DNA from 2 places in the Pelovirga sp. genome. Region 2 is predicted to be linked to the other one. Evidence: riboswitches for the same ligand, from Rfam matches in the RefSeq annotation. Region 2 holds a riboswitch; the other holds the start of a gene.

Region 1 (7,437 bases), on a different contig from region 2:
TTGTTGGCTGGGCCATGTTCGATTTTGCCAACCAGGGCTACACCCTGCTGATTATTACTGTTATCTACGGCGATCTCTTTACCCGCATCATTGTTGGCGATGCTGCCGGTGATTATCGACTGGGCAATCTGCTCTGGAGTTTAGCCCTGGCTGCCAGCTATGCTCTGGTCGTCCTGACAGCTCCGGTGTTTGGTGCGATTATGGATTTTTCCGCCACTCGCAAAAAGTTTCTATTCGCCAGCTACCTGCTGACGGTGATCACGACCTCCCTGCTGTATTTTGTCGCTCCCGGCTATATCCTGCCGGCCATGGTGTTACTGATCATTTCAAATTACGCCTATTCCATCGGCGAATCTTTTATCGCCAGCTTTCTGACCGATCTGGGCAAGCCGGAAGACCTCGGCAAAATATCAGGTTTCGGCTGGGCCCTTGGTTATGTCGGTGGCCTGCTGGCGACGGCGGTCGCCCTGCTGTTTCTCGGCGAAGTCAGTATAGAGAATTTTGCGCGGATCCGCTGGGTTGGCCCTTTCGCTGGTGTTTTTTTTCTGCTGGCGGCGATCCCCACCTTCATCTGGCTTAAAGAGCGCGGACGTGGACGCCGGCTTGCCAATCTGCGTCAATATCTGTTCCTGGGATTTCGCCGGGTAGGACGAACCTGTGTGCAGTTAAAACAGTTGCGCGACCTGGCGGTGTTGTTTATGTCGATCTTTTTCGCCATGTGCGGCATCTACATTATTATCGCGTTTACCTTTATTTATGGCGCACAGGTCATTGGTTGGGATGAGACGGTACGAGTACTGATGTTTGTTATCGTGCAGATTACCGCCACCCTGGGTGCCCTTGGTTTCGGGTTGATGCAGGATCGCATCGGGGCCAAGATTACCTATGCCATGACACTATTGTTATGGGTTCTTGCCATTATCCTGATCTACCTGACCCCGAATCTGGCAGACTGGGCTGTTATACAGTTCGGCTGGAACTGGCAGGCGCAGTATGTTTTTCTCGCTGTTGGCTGTATAGCCGGCACCTGCCTGGGTTCAACCCAGTCTGCCGGTCGTGCTCTGGTGGGGCTTTTGTCTCCGCGCGACCAGGCGGCTGAGCTGTTTGGCTTCTGGGGGGTATTCAGCAAGGCGGCGGCGATCGTCGGGCTGGTCGGTATAGGCCTGCTGCAGGTGGCCTTTGGCCTGCAAGCCGCTATCCTTTTTTGCGGATTGTTGTTTGCGGCGGCTTTTATCGTTGTCCTGGCATTGAACGAGGAGCGGGGCAGGGCACAAGCTGTTCGATCAGCGAAATGATTTGCCCCCCCCCCTTGTGTGATTGCGCCAGTAAAGGGATTGAAACAGTCAGAGCGAATTTGTTAATCGCCTTGCCGATTGTGACACGGCCTATGAATCTTACACCGGCGCGATTCTGCGTCCCGCGCAGCTCAAACTGGAATGCGTTGTGGACGGTCCCCTTTGCGACATGGCCGAAGAGTTTATTGCTAACGCCTGGGCTGCCATTAAGGCCTGATGTAACTATTCACTGCTGTCCTTGCGCAGGGTCGGGGTTCCTGTGGCAAGGGTGTTTGTCGCCATGGATGGCGACCACAAGCGGTCATGGCTGACCCAACGGGAAACAATCGCGTCCCTTGACATAGGATCCGAGGAGCCGGTGCTGAACAGATACCGCCTGATTTTTTTTCTTTTCCCTTTAGCAGCACCGATGCCTATCTGCTAGACTTCCCAACAGAACACATCTGTTTTTTTTGTTTCCACCTGAGCAATGATCCTATTCGCCTTGGTAGGCGTGGGTGTCGTTGACAGCGCGGAGTTTCTCATATGACCTATGATCAGGGTCTGTTGTTTGCTATCGCCATCACCACCGTTGTGTTCTTTCTGTGGGGGCGCTGGCGTCATGATGTGGTCGCTCTCGGCGCCCTGCTGGCGTGTGTCTTTGCTGGCCTGGTTCCGTCAGGAGACGCCTTTGCCGGTGTCGGCCATCCGGCGGTCATCACCGTCGCCTGCGTGTTGATCCTAAGCTCCGGATTGCAAAGCACCGGCGCGGTAGATGCCCTGGTGCAGCGGGTCATGCCCAAAACCGGTGGAATATTGTTGAGTCTTATCGCACTGGTCGGTCTGGGTGCCCTGTTGTCGGCGTTTATGAACAATGTCGGTGCCATGGCGCTGCTCATGCCGATTGCTGTGCAGGTCGCCAAAAAACATGGGTTGCCGGCAGGCAAGGTGCTGATGCCCCTCGCTTTTGGCACCATTCTCGGTGGCATGATGACCCTGATCGGTACTCCCCCGAACATGATCGTTTCCGGTTTCCGTGCGGATATCGGCAGCGGCCACTTTGGCATGTTCTCCTTTTTGCCGGTGGGTGGGGTTGTCGCCGCTGCCGGTGTGCTGTTCCTCCTGCTTGTCGGCTGGCGTCTGGTGCCGGGACGCGAAGCAGCGGGAGCCGCCGGCTTTGAAACCGGGAACTACCTGACTGAAGCGCGGGTTTTAGACAAAGGAAAAGCGGTTGGTAAAAACCTGCGCGAAATTGAAGAAGCTCTTGGGGACGTTGATGCCCAGGTGGTTGGTCTGGTCCGCAATGAACTGCGTATTACTGCTCCCAATCCCACGCGCGCTGTTAAAGCTGACGATATATTGATTATTGAGGCGGATCCGGATGCCTTATCGGCCGCTTTGACCGCTCTGGATTTGACCCTTGAAGAACAAGTCCCGCTGACAGTTGCTGAGGATAATCAGGAAGAAAGCCCTGCTGACACAACAGCAACAGTTTATGACAGCAAGGAGTCCGATCATGAGGGCTCAAAGGATACCACGGATAAGCAGGTTGATATTCAGGAGCTTGTTGTCATGCCGGGTACTTCTCTGATTGGCCGGACCGCCAGTAATATCCGTCTGCGTAGCCAATATGGCATCAACTTGCTGGCTATTTCCAGACAGGGCAAACGCTCGATCAAGAGACTGCGCATCACACCGATTCACGCCGGAGATGTGCTGCTGATGCAGGGGAACCCAAGTTCCCTTGCCGGCTTTGCCTCGACCTTTGGCTGTGTTCCCCTAGCGCAGCGGTCCATCAGCCTTCCCGATAAACGCCACGCGCTGCTGGCATCGGTGATTATGGCGTTGGCGATTGGTGCCGCAGCATTGGGCCTGGCTCCTGCTGCCATCAGTTTTGCGACCGGAGTTCTGGTTTTTACGCTGCTGCGCATTGTACCGGCTAGAAAGGTCTATGAAAGTGTTGACTGGTCGATCATCGTGCTGCTTGGTGCCCTTATCCCTGTCGCCGGCGCCATGGCAACCACCGGCGCGGCAGACATGCTGGCCCGAACCCTTCTGGAAAACGTCGCTCAAGGACAGCCGATCCTGGCGCTGGCAATGATTCTGGTATTGACTATGACCCTGTCGGATTTTATGAATAATGCTGCTACCGCTGCTGTCATGTGTCCACTGGCCATCAGTCTGGCGATGGAGTTGCAGGTCAATCCGGACAGTTTTTTGATGGCGGTTGCGATTGGCGCCTCCTGCGCCTTTCTGACACCCATCGGTCATCAGAACAATACCTTGATTCTCGGCCCTGGAGGGTTTCGCTTTGGGGATTACTGGCGACTGGGATTGCCAATGGAAATACTGGTTGTTGGCGTCAGTCTGCCTGGCCTGCTCTGGGTATGGCCCCTCTAGCAAGCGTAACCACAGCAATGCAATGTAGAATAAATAATTTTTTCTTGACACAAAGAATAGTGTTTACTATTGTGTTTGTCATAGGTGATGTTTATTTCTTTTGTCGCTATTCGGTCTCGAAGTAGAAATCGTATCGACATAAAACCCTGTAAAACCCTGGGAGAACAAGATGAGCCAAATCTACACAGACAATTCCCTGAGTATTGGTGGCACCCCGCTTGTACGCCTTAACCGTATTGTCCCCGGCAAAGCCACCGTCTATGCCAAGATCGAGGGGCGCAATCCGGCCTATAGCGTCAAATGCCGAATCGGCGCCTCAATGATCTGGGATGCCGAAAAGAGTGGAAAGTTGCGACCGGGTTGTGAAATTGTTGAGCCGACCAGTGGCAATACCGGTATTGCCCTGGCCTTTGTCGCTGCTGCGCGGGGAATTCCTGTTACCCTGACCATGCCGGAAACCATGAGTCTCGAACGCCGCAAGGTGCTCAGGGCTTTTGGTGCCAATCTGGTGTTGACTCCCGGCAATAAGGGGATGGGGGGAGCAATTGCGGCGGCGGAAGAAATGGCGGCAAGTGATCCCGACAAATATGTTTTACTGCACCAGTTCAAAAATCCAGCCAATCCGGCGATTCACGAACAGACTACCGGACCGGAGATCTGGGAAGCGACCGGTGGTAAGGTTGATATCTTTGTTGCCGGGGTGGGAACCGGTGGTACTATTACTGGTGTCTCGCGCTATTTCAAAAAAACCCGTGGCCAGATGTTGCACTCGGTTGCGGTCGAGCCGACCGATAGTCCGGTTATTACGCAACAACTGGCCGGCCAAAGCCTGCAGCCGGGACCCCACAAGATCCAGGGAATCGGTGCCGGTTTTATTCCCGATACCCTAGATCTGGATATGGTTGACCAGGTTGAGCAGGTCAGCAATGAAGAGGCCATTGACTACGCCCAGCGCCTGGCCCGGGAAGAAGGAATTCTCGCCGGAATTTCCTGCGGGGCGGCGGTTGCTGCTGCGGCCAGGTTAGCCGCTCTGCCGGAATCGGAGGGTAAAACCATCGTGGTGATTCTGCCCGATTCGGGTGAGCGCTATCTGTCGAGTGTTCTATTTGAAGGCATTGTATAAATTGCTGGTATTTGTTCAGCACCGACTCTTCGGATCTTATGTCAAGGGACGCGATTGTTTCCCGTTGGGTCATCCCTGACCGCTTGTTGTCGCCGTCCATGGCGACAAACACCCTTGCCACAGGAACCCCGGCCCTGCGCAAGGACAGCAGTGAATAGTTACAATTGTTGTAACGCCTGTCGGTGGTTTGACCCCGGCAACATCTCATCAAGAGTGGTGGAGGGACAGGCCCTGAGAAACCACAGCAACCGGTTTGTTACCAGCGAACGGTGGGTGCTAAATCCTGCCCTGACGCCTGTCAGGGGAAGATGAGAAAGTGACCCGGTTTCGCGCTTTGATAGAAGGGACCCTTTCTCAAGATTAGAGAAGGGGTCTTTTTGCGCAAAGGAGTGTAAGCATGAGTAGTCAGCTTAATTTTTCGGCGCTCAGCCGTACCGTTCAGATCGGAACCGGTGTCGATGAGGGAACCGGAGCCGTGAGCTTTCCGATTTACCCTAGTGCCACCTATCGCCACCCGGGGGTCGGCCAAAGTACCGGCTATGATTATACCCGTTCAGGCAATCCAACACGTGCGGTGCTGGAAGAAGCGCTGGCAGACCTTGAGGGCGGGGCACGTGGGTTGGCCTTTTCGTCGGGAATGGCGTCCCTGACGACCCTGTTTTTGCATTTTTCCGCAGGTGATCATCTGATCGTTTCTGAGGATCTTTACGGCGGTACCTACCGGGTGCTGGATCAGGTGTTTGGCAAATTTGGCCTGCAGGTCAGCTATGTCGATACCACGGTGGTGGCGGCAGTGGCAGCAGCACTACGGCCGGAGACCAAGGCGCTGCTGGTAGAGAGCCCGGGTAATCCGCTGCTGGGCATCGCCGATCTGGCAGCGCTGGGAACCCTGTGTCGTGAGCGCAAACTGTTATTTGTCGTCGACAACACCTTTCTGACCCCGGTGTTGCAACGCCCTTTTGACTATGGTGCCGATATAGTCGTCCATTCGGCGACCAAGTATCTGGGTGGCCACAGCGACCTCTGTGCCGGGGTGCTGGTTGCCCGTACCCCGGAGCTGGGCGAACGCCTTTATTTTCTTCAAAATTCTACCGGGGCGGTGTTGCCTCCCCAGGATTGCTGGTTGTTGATGCGCTCTCTCAAAACCCTGCATCTGCGGCTGGAGCGCCATTGTCGCAGCGCCGCTGTCGTTGCCGAATGGCTTGCCCGTCATCCCCGCGTGGCCAAGGTGTTTTATCCGGGGTTGCCTGACCATCCGGGCCATGCCCTGGCGGCTACACAAATGCACGGCTATGGCGGGATGCTGTCCTTCAGGGTCGACGATGCAGCGCTTGCTCGTCAGGTGTTGGAGCGGCTGCAATTGATTTCCTTTGCCGAAAGCCTTGGTGGGGTGGAAACCCTGATGACCCTGCCGGCGGTTCAGACCCATGCCGATATTCCCGCCGCGGATCGACAGCGACTGGGGATCGATGAGGCACTGCTGCGCCTGTCGGTAGGATTGGAAGACCCGCAGGATATTATTGCCGATCTGGAGCAGGCGTTGGCTAGCTGATGGGTTGTTAATGTGATATCAACCTATTTGTTTGATTGTTCACCTTGTGGGAGTATTAGATGACCCTATCTGACAAGCGCATTGCTACCTTACTGGTTCATCAGGGGCAGGATCGCGATCCGGCCACCGGTGCCTCAACCGTCCCCATCTATCAGGCTTCAACCTATCATCACCCCGGTGGTGTCGGGCAGGAATTTGATTACGCCCGCAGTGGCAACCCCAGTCGCCAACAGGTTGAAGAGGCGATTTCCCTGCTCGAGGGCGGGGTACGGGGTTTTGCCTTTGCCTCGGGAATGGCAGCCATCGGCAGCGCTCTGTCCCTGCTCGAAGTCGGCGATCACCTGATTGCACCGGACGATCTCTACGGCGGCAGCTATCGCTACCTGACGACGCAACTGCCGCGCCAGGGGATTGAGGTTAGCCTGGTCGATCAGTCAGATCGCGCCCAAGTGGCCGCAGCTATCCGTCCCACCACCCGGGCGCTGTTTCTGGAAACCCCCTCAAATCCCCTGTTCAAGATCACCGATCTGCGCGCCATGGTTGACCTGGCGCGTGAGCATCGCTTGCTGACTCTGCTCGACAATACCTTCATGACCCCACTGTTGCAGCGCCCCCTTGATCTGGGTATCGATGTGACGATCCATAGTGCCACCAAGTTTCTCGGCGGTCACAGCGATATCCTCGCTGGATTGGTCGCGGTTGGTGACAAGGAGATTGCCGGTCGGATCAAGCGTTTTCAAAATTCATTTGGTGCGGTACTCGGGCCGTTCGACAGTTTTCTGCTGTCACGCGGGATCAAGACCCTCAAGCTGCGCCTTGAAGCCTCTCAGGCCAATGCCCTGGAATTAGCGACGCGGCTGGTCCGGCATCCCTCGGTAGCGCGGGTCATCTATCCCGGTCTGGTCGATTTTGCCGGGCGTGAGCGCCATTTTTCCCAGGCCAGCGGTGCCGGTGCGGTGCTCTCCTTTGAATTGAAGAATGCCGCTGCAGTAACGCCCCTGCTCGAACGCGTGCGTCTGCCGATTGTTGCGCCCAGTTTGGGTGGGGTCGAAACGATTCTAACTCACTGCTGGAGCATGTCTCATGCA
Region 2 (7,437 bases):
CGGTTAGATGGCTACGCAAAAAGCGCCTAATGCAAGGCGCGCCATTATTGAACAATGAGGCGTACTTACGTACGTCGAAGCAGTGAGGCAATGGCAGCAACGTAGCAGTTGGTGAGTTTTTGCAACGCCATCAGCTGAAACCTTGCCGCAGGATCGTGGACCTTCCCTCACAGCAAAGAATAACCTCATTCTGCCGAAAAACAAAGCCAATCAGAAATGCAGTGGCCGATTTTCCCGCCCGATACAGTCAATGGAAAAGTTCTCAAGCCCCCAGCCCAAAACCTCCTGTGGTGTTGCATCGACCAGTTCCGGCGGCGGGGTCTGACCAAGAAAATCGAGAGCCCGCCACAACTGAACGGCACCATTGACCTGGTTGATCAGGGTATAATCACCGTCACGTTTACTCAGTTTTTGCCCGTCAGCACCCAGCACCAGAGGGTGATGATAATAGGCCGGCGGCTCAGCCCCGAGACAACGATAGAGCCGGATCTGGCGCGGCGTCGAAAACAGCAGGTCAGCGCCGCGAACCACCTGGGTCACCCCGGCATCCATGTCATCGATCACCACTGCCAGCTGGTAGGCAAAAACACCATCGGCGCGATACAGGACAAAATCGCCCACCTCACGCTCCAGATTCTGGCGTTGTTCTCCCTGGATGCCATCAACAAAGTGAATGTCGCGATCCTCAACCCGCAGACGGACTGAGCGTTCACGCCGGTTACCTCGCACCCCTTCGCGGCAGGTCCCCGGATAGATCGGGCCTTCCTCACCGGGATGTGGAGCACTGGCGAGAATCTCACGGCGACTGCAGCCGCAATCAAACACCAATTGCCGATAGCGCAACTCCTCGAGAATGTTTTGATAACGCTCAAACCGCGTGCTTTGGTAAGCGACCGGGCCATCCCACTCAAAACCCAATTCTTCGAGCAACAGCAGCAGCGCAGCGGCGGACCCGGCAACAACCCGTGGCGGGTCGAGATCTTCAATCCGCAGCAACCACTGACCACCGCTTCGGCGAGCCGGCAGATAACTGGCTACCGCAGCCACCAGGGTGCCGAAATGGAGGGGGCCGGTAGGGCTGGGAGCAAATCGACCGATGACAGGCACACGAGAGTGGGTTACAATCACGATAGTAAACTTAATTAGTAAATATTCAGCTCTATCCTTGCGCCGGGTCGGGGTTCCTGTGGCAAGGGTGTTTGTCGCTATGGACGGCGACAACAAGCGGTCATGGATGACGAAAAGGGTCCCTTGACATAGGATTCCCGACCCGGTGCTGAACAGATACCTCAATTATTAAGGTTAAGTTTCTTTACAGCAACAACAGTAATCGGGTAATTATAGCAGTAGTCCCTAGACAAAAAAACAACCATACACAAATCCATGGATCTTTTTTTGGGAGGATCATCGAGTGGTCATTACACGCGCAACGGAATATGCCATCAGAACCATCATCTACCTGGCGCAGCAACCCCGCAACCAGGTGGTTCTGAAAAAGGATATTTGCCGGACCCAGGGCGTATCCCCCGCCTTTTTAACCAAAATCCTGCAACCAATGATCAAAAGCGGCCTGGTCAGTTCCCAGCGTGGCGTCGGCGGCGGATTTTTATTGGCGAAAGATCCGCAACATATCACCCTGCTCGATATTTTTCAAACCCAGGAAGGGGACCTCAAACTCAACCACTGCCTGATCGATTCGGAATTCTGCTCCCGTGATATCTTCTGTGCCGCTCATGAAGTCTGGGAAGAGGCACAACAGGAACTCGCCAACGTCTTATTGCGCTACAGTATCGCTGATATCGTCCGTCGTCAGGAGGAAAAACTCGCAGCGCTTGACAAGCAGTGAATCACCCCCGGGAACCTTTTTGCGACGCCGGCAACAATTGATGCACTCGCAAAAAGCCATAGGATGGCTAAGCAAAAATTTCGTCCTACAAGGCCTGGTGGTTTTTCAGGGGCGCAGGCATACATAGAGTATGTCAAGGTCCTGAAAAAACGCCGTAACGCCGTAGGGCGGACTTTTTGCGACGCCGGCAACGATTGACAAGCGAAGTTACGGTACGCTAGAGTCCTTGAAACAATAAAGCCTTGAAACAATAAAGAGATGCACGTCTTTATCCCGAGTGGTGGAGGGAGTAGGCCCGATGAAACCACGGCAACCGGGTTCGCAGTGAACCAGATGGTGCCAATTCCTGCCCGGCAGACGGCAAGCCCGCCGGGACAGATGGGGACGGCGCCTGACGATACGGATTCCCGCTATCATGAAAGGCCCTCCCATAACTGGAGGGCTTTTTTTGTTGCCGGTTTTACCAATCAGAAACTTGCCGCTTAGCCCTCGGAGTTTGCGGATGGGCACTAACTAACAAAAGGGATGCTTCATTGGAACAGAGCGTCGGCCTGGTAACAACCAAATACGCAGAAATCAACACCGAGTTACGCCTCGAGAGTGGACGTCTGCTCGGCCCCTTGACCATCGCCTATGAAACCTACGGCACCCTGAACCGCGATGCGTCGAATGTCATTCTTGCCGCCCATGCCTGGACCGGTGACGCCCACGCCGCCGGCTATAACACCCCGGAAGATCGCAAACCGGGCTGGTGGGACAATATGATCGGTCCCGGCAAAGTGCTGGATACCGACCGCTATTTTGTCATCTGCAGCAATACCATCGGCTCCTGCAAAGGCTCGACCGGCCCGGCCAGCATCAACCCGCGCAGCGACAAACCTTACCGCCTTAAATTTCCGGTACTGATGGTACGCGACATGGTACGCGCCCAGAAACTGTTCCTCGATCAGCTCGGTGTCAGCAGTATTAAAACCGTCATCGGCGGCTCCATGGGCGCTATGCAGGCGGTCGAATGGGGGATTCACTACCCCGACCTGGTGCGCTCCATTGTCCCCATTGCCGGTACCGGCCGCACCTCCCCGATGGCCATCGCCCTTAACGCCCTGGCGCGGCAGGCCATCTACAACGATCCCCTGTGGAAAAAAGGCAACTACCCCATCGAACACCCCCCCGGCGATGGCCTCGCTCTGGCACGCGCGGTTGGCCATATCTCCTTTTTGTCTGATGCTTCGATGTGGCTGAAGTTTGATCGACGCTTTTCCGTGCGCGACGGGATGTTCGATTTTTTCGGTCAATTCGAGATTGAACGCTATCTTAATTACAACGGCGGCACCTTTGTTGACAAATTTGACACCAACTCGTTTCTCTACCTGGCAAAGGCCCTCGACCTTTACGATATCGCCTGGAACTTTGATTCACTTCATGAGGCATTAAGCCATCTTTGCTGTCCGTCCCTGTGGTTTGCATTCACCTCCGACTGGCTTTACCCCCCGCAACAGACCGAAGAAGTCGTCAACGAATTGCGGCGCCAACACAAACCGGTCGAATACCACTGTATCCCATCCGACTACGGTCACGATTCCTTCCTCGTTGAGCCGGAGAAGTTCATTCCGCTGCTCAAAAATTTCCTTGACCGGATCGACTGATATTCACTTGTCATCAAACAATTCAACCTGCTTAAACCGGACATCTTGCGCTTCAAATGGCCGCTTTTTATAGCGCGGACAAGAGAGCAATAACATCGCTTCCGGCTGTCTGCAGGTGCGGATGCAGCTGCGACACAGCTTATTCATCTCTGCTTCTTCTTTTTTCACCACACCTCCGCAGCAATCACCGGTCACTGTTCACTGTTCACTGTTCACTGTTCACTGGTCACTGTTCACTGTTCACTGGTCACTGTTCACTGTTCACTGTTCACTGTTCACTGGTCACTGGTCACTGGTCACTGTTCACTGGTCACTGGTCACTGGTCACTGGTCACTGGTCACTGGTCACTGGTCACTGGTCACTGGTCACTGGTCATCGCCAATCAGTCCTTGTGCAATACTGAATCAAAGTGCTAGATTAATTGGCCAAATGCCTGACAAATTGCCTTCTTTCTTGATATCAGGGACAAAACACCAATGCCGTCAACGACCCTGACAATTGTCGTACTCGGTTCGGGAACCAGCAGCGGAATACCGGTGGTCGGCTGCCGCTGTGAGGTCTGTCGCTCCCGCGACACCCGCAACCAGCGTACCCGTTGCAGCGCCCTGCTTACCTACGCCGGCCACAATCTGCTCATCGACACCTCTACCGATCTGCGTCAACAGGCCCTGCGCGAAGACATTCGCCACATTGACGCTGTCCTGTATACCCACTACCACGCTGACCACGTGCACGGCATCGATGACCTGCGTGGCTTCAACAGGCCGGGGGCAGAGCCCATTCCCCTGTATGCCGACCCTGCAACCCTGACCGGCCTGCGCAACAACTTCAGCTATATCTTTAATCAGGATCAGCCGCCGGGGTATGTTCCCAGACTCACGCTGCATCCCCTTAACGGGCCGATGACGCTGTTTGGTCTGGAGATTATCCCCATCCCCCTGCAGCACGGTGCGCAGATGACCACCGGCTACCGCTGCGGCCCGGTCGCCTACCTGACCGACTGCAACGCTATCCCCGCTGACTCCCTGGCCCTGCTGGAAAATCTGGAGTTGCTGATTCTGGATGGACTGCGTTTCAGGTCCCACCCGACCCATTTTAACATTCCCGAAGCGGTTGCCATAGCCCAATCGATCGGGGCAAAACAGACCCTGTTGACCCATTTGAGCCATGATGTCGACCACCCCCGTCACGATACCGAATTACCGCAGGGTATCAACCTTGCCTACGACAGCCAGCGCTTTTCCTTTGCCGTACCCCTGAACCACCCATACGAACCCAGCCATGAAAACTGAACTGCGCCTGCACGGATACATCAATTCCCGGGTCGAATATTATGCTACGGCGGTCGGATGCCGGCTCGACCATCACCACTTTTACGCCATTGAAGACCGGAAGGTCCGTTTTTTTTCCCCCGGCAACGAGCTGGTCCTGACCCCTGACCGGATCAGCCGGCGCGGCACAGGGGCAACCCTGTGCGAGTACATGTTTGGCGATGAATTACCCGCTGCCGATCTGACCAGGGACGGGGTGGTTAATCGACTCACCATTCCGGGTGCCGCAATCAATGACAACGGCCGGCTGACATTCACTGATTACAATCAAACCACCCTGGATTACAACGAAGTTTTCCATCAAGGGCACGCTATCCATAATTATTTCTTCTTTCTTCATGGTCTGGACGGCGACAGCGTCAGAGCGCGCCAGGAGACCCTGCTGCGGCTGCTCGGTAAAACCCTCAAGCGCCTGCCGGAGCCCGGACAATGTGAGGACTCCCGGCTGGCCAGCCGAATCCTGGCCCTGTTACCACCCGAATGTTCCCTTTACCTGGTGCGCCTGAGCCACGCGCACAACCGCCACTATCAACAGGAAAACCGCAACCTGTACTACCCACAACGGGACATGGCCGCCATCCGCAGCAAAGCGCTGGACGAACTGGCGGAAAACCTCGACATCCCTCCCCGCCAACGGGAGCGGATCCGTCTCGATGTCATCTATCGCCATCGCGACAACTATCGGATTGCCGACAGCTATCGCAAACTCCTGCTCAGCTGCGCCAATCAGGGGCGCATCTCCAGCGCCCAGCAGCAACAGCTATCCCGCATCAAGACCATGGCCCTGCGCTGCGAGATCCCCGAAATACTGCTGTCGACCCTGGATCGCTGCTCTGCCGGCAGGCTGTATTCAGCTTCACCCGAACCGCATTACCTCAGCACCACTCGCCATTTCCTGAACCAGCTGCCGGCGCGGCAGCCCCTCGACAATGGTCAGATGGCCCAACTTCTTCTCTGCCGCAGTCAGGCCCACGACCGGCACGATAACAGCGTTGACCGCTTAATCGAGGAATACCGCTCAGCAATCAAGGGATCGCACTGCTTTAACTACCTTTACCACCTGCTGGACGACCTTGACACAACAACCACAGCCATTAACCGGATCCTGTTTCTCGACAATCATCTTCCGGGCGAATTCATCATTCTTCAGCTGCTCCACAGGTACCGGCAATTCAACAAGATTGCCGCCGGCCTGTTTGAACAGCTGTTTTTAAACGATCAGAAAAAAAACCGCTATCTGGGGCATTTCGGACGGCTCAAACTGTCCCGGCTGAAGCAGGGGATCAGTGCCGTTGCGGCCGGGAGCATGCGCCCCAAAAAACTCCATGAAGAATTACACTATATCAGTGGCGAAGAACAACAGGTTCGCAGCATCCTGGCTGCTGCCCGTGACTGGCTGAAAGCAAACCCGATCGATATCTTCAGCAATCAGGATCAGGATGTGCTCTACGAAGCACTAAACAACGAGCTCCACAGCACCAGCATGTTCAGCATCCGGCTGAATCAACAGCTGTTCCTGAAAATTATTCACGATTTGCAGATGGAACATCTCTATCTGCAGCAACTCCTGCCGGACATCATTGCCACCGCGAACCAGGCCTTGCGTGAAGACTTTTTCAGCAACAGCGGGCTCGACTATTTCCAGATCGAGGAGATCGAAACGCGCTATGCCAAAGACAACAATGTCGACCCGGAAACCCTGCAACGCCTGCAATGCCATTTTTAAACCGCCAAAGGTGATGGCGTCGCAAAAACTCACCAACTGCCGCGTTGCTGCGTTTATTTCGCTGCTTCGACGTACGTAAGTACGCCTCATTGCTCAACAAACACGCGCCTTGCATTTGGCGCTTTTTGCTTAGCCGGCTAACCGGATACTTTTTGCGAAAGCATCAAAGGTGACGCATGATTCGTCCACAACTTGAACAGATCCGCAATTTCGGTATTATTTCCCATATCGATGCCGGCAAAACAACGGTTTCCGAGCGTATTCTGTTTTATACCGGCGAAATCCATAAGATGGGTGAAGTCCACGATGGCATGGCGGTCATGGACTGGATGGAGCAGGAGCAACAGCGCGGCATCACCATCACCGCGACCGCCACCCGCTGCCAGTGGAACAATTTTACCTTTAACCTGATCGACACCCCCGGCCATATCGATTTCACCATCGAGGTAGAACGCTCCCTGCGCGTCCTTGACGGGGCCGTTGCCGTCTTCAGCGCGGTTGAAGGCGTTCAGCCGCAGAGTGAATCGGTGTGGCGCCAGGCCGACCGCTATCAGGTACCGCGCATCTGCCTGATCAACAAAATGGATCGCATCGGTGCCGACCACGAACAGGTCCTCGCCGCCCTGCAGCACAAACTCCATGCCCGTCCGGTGCTGCTGCAACTGCCCATCGGCAGCGAAGAACATTTTGTCGGCGTGATCGATCTGATCCACCAGCAGGCTATCTATTTTGACAGCGAAACGCAGGGACAGTCCCTGTTAGTCGCACCGATTCCCGAGGAATACCTTAACGCAGCGCAGCAACAGCGTGAACTGCTCCTCGAGGCGGCGGCTGATTTTGATGACACCATCCTCGCCGCTGTCCTCGATGCTGGAGTCGTTGAGCCC

The links. Region 2 has a riboswitch for S-adenosylmethionine ahead of metX (homoserine O-acetyltransferase MetX). Riboswitches for the same ligand answer to the same signal wherever they lie in the genome.
Region 1: it holds a riboswitch for S-adenosylmethionine, as region 2 does, so the genes downstream of both, AC6F7T_RS12090 (aminotransferase class I/II-fold pyridoxal phosphate-dependent enzyme) here and metX (homoserine O-acetyltransferase MetX) in region 2, are expected to answer to the same signal.

What each region holds. Positions count from the first base shown of each region.
Region 1 covers NZ_JCBCBS010000194.1:1,808-9,244, reverse strand. Annotated here, with positions in the region: gene AC6F7T_RS12105 (MFS transporter) at 1-1,295, shown strand, start outside; gene AC6F7T_RS12100 (SLC13 family permease) at 1,821-3,674, shown strand; gene cysK (cysteine synthase A) at 3,844-4,797, shown strand; SAM riboswitch class I at 4,999-5,112, shown strand; gene AC6F7T_RS12090 (aminotransferase class I/II-fold pyridoxal phosphate-dependent enzyme) at 5,195-6,349, shown strand; gene AC6F7T_RS12085 (PLP-dependent transferase) at 6,409-7,437, shown strand, end outside.
Region 2 covers NZ_JCBCBS010000198.1:216-7,652, forward strand. Annotated here, with positions in the region: gene gluQRS (tRNA glutamyl-Q(34) synthetase GluQRS) at 211-1,131, opposite strand; gene AC6F7T_RS12635 (Rrf2 family transcriptional regulator) at 1,412-1,846, shown strand; SAM riboswitch class I at 2,112-2,231, shown strand; gene metX (homoserine O-acetyltransferase MetX) at 2,380-3,492, shown strand; gene AC6F7T_RS12645 (hypothetical protein) at 3,496-3,660, opposite strand; gene AC6F7T_RS12650 (GPMC system MBL fold metallohydrolase) at 3,970-4,785, shown strand; gene AC6F7T_RS12655 (TIGR04442 family protein) at 4,775-6,550, shown strand; gene fusA (elongation factor G) at 6,727-7,437, shown strand, end outside.